Regions from separate parts of the Nonomuraea sp. bgisy101 genome, predicted to be linked through region 2. Evidence: predicted binding sites of a transcription regulator. Region 2 holds the regulator's gene; the other holds the start of a gene.
What was found. The regulator HrcA, encoded in region 2, represses chaperone genes, less so after heat shock. The targets are predictions, from matches to a motif close to TTGGCACTCTCNNNNNGAGAGTGCCAA.
Positions count from the first base shown of each region.

Region 1: groES (co-chaperone GroES) is a predicted target of HrcA. The motif match lies at 1,521-1,547, and genes of this name have one in related genera.

Region 1 is NZ_JBYITD010000002.1:68,705-72,111, forward strand. It holds gene AC3EO4_RS03935 (Uma2 family endonuclease) at 1-1, opposite strand, end outside; gene AC3EO4_RS03940 (MarR family winged helix-turn-helix transcriptional regulator) at 34-525, opposite strand; gene AC3EO4_RS03945 (NAD-dependent epimerase/dehydratase family protein) at 622-1,470, shown strand; gene groES (co-chaperone GroES) at 1,637-1,948, shown strand; gene groL (chaperonin GroEL) at 2,008-3,407, shown strand, end outside.
Region 2 is NZ_JBYITD010000014.1:4,831-8,237, reverse strand. It holds gene AC3EO4_RS25675 (16S rRNA (uracil(1498)-N(3))-methyltransferase) at 1-461, opposite strand, end outside; gene dnaJ (molecular chaperone DnaJ) at 591-1,727, opposite strand; gene hrcA (heat-inducible transcriptional repressor HrcA) at 1,739-2,743, opposite strand; gene AC3EO4_RS25660 (hypothetical protein) at 2,885-3,407, shown strand, end outside.

The DNA.
Region 1 (3,407 bases), on a different contig from region 2:
TCGTAGCGTCATCCTCGCCGCCGCTTCTGGTCATCACATGCTCCAGTGTTCCCCGATTCGCGGCTCTGTGTCGTCGAGGGACAGGAGAAGTTTGCTGAGGAGCTCGCCGAAGGCGGACTGCTCGTCGGGTGAGAGGCCCGACAGCAGTGCCCGCTCGGTGGCGGCGCGGCCGTCCGCGAGGGCGGAGACCTGGCGGCGTCCCTCGTCGGTCAGTGTGACGATGATCATGCGGCGGTTGCCGGGGGCGGTCTCGCGGGTCACGAGGTCCTTGGCGACCAGCCGGTCGATGCGGTTGGTCGCGGCGCCGGGGCTGAGCAGCAGGGCGTTGGACAGGTCTGTCATGCAGGAGTAGCCGCCGACCTGGTACAGCGTGGCCAGCACGTCGTACTCCCACGACTCCAGCTCGTGGCCGCTGAAGTAGTCCTTCAGTCCGCGTTCGAGCAGCCGGGAGACGCGGATCGCGCGGCAGGTCACGCGGGCGGTCTCGCCGTCGTGGTCGGGGAGGGTGTCCAGCGCGTCTTCCATGCGGGGAATTCTACCAAACGCTTCGAGATTGAAGTCTTCGACCTTGCGTGTTAGTGTCCACGCAAGATTTCAATGTCGAAGTTTTTGAGGTGGAACATGAAGGTTCTGGTGCTGGGCGCGACGGGGTACATCGGCGGCGCCGTTGTGGAACGGCTGGTCGAGCGCGGCCACGACGTGGCGGTCCTGGTACGGCAACCGCGCACGATCGACGGTGTCGAGGACGTCCGCACGGGCGACCTGGCCGACCTCGCCTCGGTGAAGGCCGCCGTCACCGAGGACATCGAGGTGATCGTCCACGCGGCGGTGCTCACCGGGGACAGGGCCCACGACCTGGCGACCGTCGAGGCCCTGGGCAAGCCGGTCGTCTACGTCAGCGGCGTATGGGTGCTCGGCCCGACGGGGGACGGCCACGAGGAGAGCCCCGTGAACCCGATCGCGATCGTCGGCTACCGGCCGGAGATCGAGCAGGCCGTGCTCGGCAGGGGCGGGATCGTGATCAGGCCCGGCGTGGTTCACGGGCGGGGCGCGGGCATCGTCTCGATCCTGGTCGGGCAGGCGGCCGAGCGCGGGGTCGGGGTCTATGTGGAGGGCGAGAACAAGGCTCCGACGTGGACGTTCGTGCACGTGGACGACCTGGCCGACCTCATCGTGACCGCCGTGGAGAAGGGGCGGCCCGGAGCGGTCTACCACGGGATCGCCGAGGAGGCGGTGTCCGTGGCCGAGGTGGCGAAGGCCGCGGCCAAGGTGGCGGGGGTGCGGGAGGGCGCCGAGCCGTGGCCCGTGGAGCAGGCGGCCGAGGTGTTCGGCGGGCCGTTCGCGGACGCTCTCGCGCTCAGCCAGCGGGCGGGCGCGCGCCGTACCAAGGAGGAACTGGGGTGGGAGCCGGGCCGTCCCGGCGCTCTCGCCGAGTTGGTCGAGGGCTCCTACAGATCCGCTCTGAGCTGAGCCGCGCGGTTCGTGTTGACGGGCAAGGCCTGCTTGCATACTGTTTCGTGTTGGCACTCTCCTACTGAGAGTGCCAACGTGCGACGAGGCAGGTCTGACACCCGCGACGGCAGGCCCAGCTGGTCGCCTCTTCTAGATCAACCAAATCTGAAGGGGAGGTCCGATCGTGACGACCGCCACTAAGGTTCCCGTTAAGCCGCTCGGCGACCGCATTGTGGTCCAGCCGCTTGAGGCCGAGCAGACCACCGCTTCCGGCCTGGTCATCCCGGACACCGCCAAGGAGAAGCCGCAGGAGGGCAAAGTCCTCGCGGTGGGCCCCGGCAACTGGGACGAGGACGGCGACAAGCGGATTCCGCTCGATGTCAGCGAGGGCGACATCGTCCTCTACAGCAAGTACGGCGGCACCGAGGTCAAGTACGGCGGCGAGGAGTACCTCGTGCTCTCCGCCCGTGACGTTCTCGCCATCATCGAGAAGTAAGCCGTGAGAAAGCCCCGGGCCGCCAGTGCCCGGGGCTTTCTACGCTGAGAGGACTTTTCATGCCGAAGATCCTGGAGTTCGAAGAGGACGCGCGGCGCGCGCTCGAGCGCGGCGTCAACGCCCTCGCGGACGCAGTGAAGGTGACCCTCGGCCCGCGCGGCCGCAACGTGGTCATCGACAAGAAGTTCGGTGCGCCGACGATCACCAACGACGGTGTCACCATCGCCCGCGAGGTCGAGCTCGAGGCGCCCTACGAGAACCTCGGCGCCCAGCTCGCCAAGGAAGTGGCGACCAAGACGAACGACATCGCAGGTGACGGCACCACCACCGCGACCGTTCTCGCCCAGGCGATGGTCCGCGAGGGTCTGCGCAACGTGGCCGCGGGCGCTTCCCCGCTGTCGCTCAAGCGCGGCATCGACCAGGCCGCCAAGGCCGTCAGCGAGAAGCTGCTGGCCACCGCGCGCCCCGTCGAGGACAAGAAGGAGATCGCCAATGTCGCGACGATCTCCGCTCAGGACGCCAGGATCGGCGAGCTGATCGCCGAGGCGTTCGACAAGGTGGGCAAGGACGGTGTCATCACCGTCGAAGAGTCCAACGCCATGGGCATGGAGCTCGAGTTCACCGAGGGCATGCAGTTCGACAAGGGCTACCTGTCGGCCTACATGGTCACCGACCCCGAGCGCATGGAGGCGGTCCTCGAGGACCCCTACATCCTCATCCACCAGGGCAAGATCGCGTCCATCACGGACTTCCTGCCGCTGCTGGAGAAGGTCGCCCAGACCAAGAAGCAGCTGCTGGTCATCGCCGAGGACGTCGAGGGCGAGGCCCTGGCCGTCCTGGTGACCAACAAGATCCGCGGCACGTTCACCTCGGTGGCCGTCAAGGCCCCCGGCTTCGGTGACCGCCGCAAGGCCATGCTGCAGGACATCGCGATCCTGACCAACGGCCAGGTCGTCAGCGAGGAGATCGGCCTCAAGCTCGACCAGGTCGGTCTCGAGGTGCTCGGCAGCGCCCGCCGCGTCGTCGTCACCAAGGACGCCACCACGATCGTGGACGGCGCCGGCGACGCGCAGGCGATCGAGGACCGCGTCAAGGAGATCAAGCTCGCCATCGAGCAGTCCGACTCCGACTGGGACCGCGAGAAGCTCCAGGAGCGCCTCGCGAAGCTGTCCGGCGGCGTCTGCGTGCTGCGCGTCGGCGCGGCCACCGAGGTGGAGCTCAAGGAGAAGAAGCACCGCCTCGAGGACGCGATCTCCGCGACCCGCGCCGCGATCGAGGAGGGCATCGTCTCCGGCGGTGGCTCCGCGCTGATCCACGTCGCCAAGGACCTCGACGACCTCGGCCTGTCCGGCGACGAGGCCACCGGCGTGGGCGTCGTCCGCCGCGCGCTGGTCGAGCCGGCCCGCTGGATCGCCGAGAACGCCGGCCTCGAGGGCTACGTCGTCACGCACAAGGTCTC
Region 2 (3,407 bases):
GAGTGCTGAGGGGTGACCGTGGCGGCGTGGAACCTGCGGGCCTGCTTGCCCGCCTCCCTGGCCGTCGCCTGCCACTTCGCGAGCGACTTGGCCGCCCTGTCGCCCTTCCACTGCGTGACGCTGCGCGAGGCCGACCACGGCACGATCACGTCCACGCCCGCCTCGGTCATCATCTCGACGGCCAGCTCGCCCCTGTCGCCCTTGGGCAGACCCTGCACCACGACGAGGCGCGGCGAAGGCGCGGGCACCTCGAAACGGCGCAGGACCTCCACGCGCAGGGAATCCTTGAGCACCTCCCTGGCCACGCACTCGGCGCCCAGCCCAGCGCCGTCGGTCAGGTCGATCCGCTCACCTTGACGGATGCGCCGCACGGCCGCGGCGTGGCGGCCCTCGGCGCCGCCGAGCACGAACTCGGCACGGCCGAGGTCCGCGGCGTCGGCGAGGAACAAGGGCACGGTCACAGCAGGCTCCCCCTTGGGCGGGCGATGTGACGGCGGCCGGCCGGAGTCCCGCTGGAGTCGCGTGATGGACGGGCCCCGGCCACGTGACCGCGGTGGGGCCGGACCGGCCTGCCGTACAGGAGAAGAGGGTCAGCGGCCGTTGAAGGCGTCCCTGAGGCGGGAGAAGAAGCCTTGCTGGCCTGGAGCGAACTTGCCCGGCGGGCGTTCCTCGCCGCGCAGCTTGGACAGCTCCCGCAGCAGGTCCTCCTGCGCCTGGTCGAGGCGGAGGGGGGTCTCCACGTTGACGTGGATCAGCAGGTCGCCGCGGCCGGTCTCGCTGAGACGCTGGACGCCCCTGCCGTACATCGTGATGACCTGGCCCGACTGGGTGCCCGGCCGGACGTCGATCTCCTCCGCGCCGTCGAGGGTCTCGACGGTCAGCGACGTGCCGAGCGCCGCGGCGGTCATCGGGATCTGGACCGTGCAGTGGAGGTCGTCGCCACGCCGCTCGAAGATCTCGTGCGGCTTCTCGACGATCTCCAGGAACAGGTCTCCGGGAGGGCCGCCGCCGGGGCCGACCTCGCCCTCGCCCGCCAGCTGGATGTGGGTGCCGTCCTCGACGCCCGCGGGGATGCGGACCTTGATCGTACGGCGGGTGCGGACCCTGCCGTCGCCCGAGCACTCCTGGCAGGGGTGCCTGATGATCGAGCCGAAGCCGCCGCACTGGGGGCACGGCCTCGAGGTCATGACCTGGCCCAGGAAGGACCTGGTGACCTGGGAGATCTCGCCGCGCCCCTGGCACATGTCGCAGGTGTCGGGATGCGTGCCCGGCGCGGCGCCCGAACCCGAGCAGACCTCGCACAGCACGGCCGTGTCGACGTTGAGCTCCCTGGTGGTGCCGAACGCCGCCTCGCGCAGGTCGAGCTCGACCCTGATCGTGGCGTTGCGTCCTCTCCTGGCACGGGAGCGGGGGCCACGGCTGCCGCCCGCCCCGCCGAAGAAGGCGTCCATGATGTCGCTGAAGGGGAAACCGGCTCCGAATCCGCCGGCTCCGGCGCCCGCACCCGCGCCCGCGAACGGGTCGGCGCCCAGGTCGTACATCTGCCGCTTGTTGGGATCGGACAGGACCTCGTAGGCCTGCGTGATCTCCTTGAAGCGCTCCTGGGTCGCAGGATCGGGGTTCACGTCGGGGTGAAGCTCGCGAGCCAGCCGACGATAGGCCTTCTTGATCTCGTCCTGACTGGCGTCACGGCGTACCCCGAGGGTGCCGTAGTAGTCGTTTGCCACTTATCGACCTCTTATGAAGCAGCCAGGATCTGGCTGACGTAGCGTGCCACCGCGCGCACAGCGCCCATCGTCACGGGGTAGTCCATCCGGGTGGGACCGAGCACGCCGAGGCGAGCCCCCGAACCGTACCCTGTGGCGACGAGGGAGGTGCCACGCAGTCCTGTGTAGGGGTTTTCCGAGCCGATCCTGACGGTGAGCGTGGTCGGCATGTCGGAGGTCTCGCCCAGCAGGCGCATCAGCACGACCTGCTCCTCCAGCGCCTCGAGCACGTCGCGCAGACCCGTGGTGAAGTCGGCGCCCGCCAGGTTGGCCGCGCCGGCGAAGACGATCTTCTCGTCGTGGCGCTCGACGAGGGTCTCCAGCAGCACCGAGAGGATCGTCGCCGCGGCGGGCCGGTCCTCTACGGGCAGCCGCTCGGGCAGGTCCGAGACCTGCTCGGGCACCTGGTTGAGCCCGCAGCCGTCGAGGCACGCGTTGAGCACCGCGCGCAGGTGCGCGACCCTCGACTCCTCGATCGTCTCCGGCAGCTCGATGACACGCTGCTCGACCCGGCCGGTGTTCGTGATCAGCACGAACATCACCCGCCTGTCGGTCAGCGGCACCAACTCCAGGTGACGAACCGTCGACTGGGAGAGCGTCGGGTACTGCACCACCGCGACCTGCCTGGTCAGCTGCGCCAGCAGTCTGACCGTGCGGGTGACCACGTCGTCGAGGTCGACCGCGCCCGCAAGGAACGTCTCGATCGCCCTGCGCTCGGCGCCCGACAGTGGTTTGATCTGCGAGAGCTTGTCGACGAAGAGCCGGTAGCCCTTGTCCGTCGGCACCCGTCCCGCGCTGGTGTGGGGCTGGGCGATGTAGCCCTGCTCCTCCAGCGCGGCCATGTCGTTCCTGACCGTGGCCGGAGAGACGTTCAGGTTGTGGCGCTCGGCCAGCGCCTTGGAGCCCACCGGTTCGTTGGTGGACACGTAGTCCTCGACAATGGCGCGGAGCACCGCAAGCTTTCGATCATCGAGCACGTGCTCACCTCCCTGCCTGTAAAGGAAACGACAGGTCTAGCACTCTGTGTTCCCGAGTGCCAAGTGTACGGCTCTCGCCCACAGGGTGCGATAACACACCTAGTCAAGCTGACTGCAAGCCGCAGGTCGACAATAGTGGTCATGACCGACGTTCCACCGCCGTACCGGCAGGACCCGAGGTACGGCGCCTACGTTCCACCTCCTGCCCCGGGGCAGATCAGGCCGCGTGCCTGGTGGATCGCGGTCGTCTGGACGGTGGCGTTACTGACGGCGGTCAGCGGTGTCGTCGGGTTCGCCTCGGACCTCGACTCCACCCTGAAAGAGCTGGTCCCCGCCAGGTCCTTCGCCCCTGGCGAACCCGTCACGGTGACGATCGACCCCGCCGACGAGCCGGGGCTCTACCTGTCGAGCAGGCGGCCCGTCCGCTTCTCGTGCGAGATCGACGGGGGCGGCCTGTCGGAGCCCAACGGAACGCAGACCGTCAACGAGTGGGAGCTCGTCCACGTCATCGACGTGCCGGAGAAGGGCGAGTACGAGGTCTACTGCAGCGCCGAGGAGGACGCCGAGGCGCGCTTCGGTGTCGGCCGCCTGCTCACCGCGGCGATGGGTGAGATCGCCGGCAGCGTCCTCGTGCTGCTGGCCGTGCCGGGAGCGGGCATCCTGT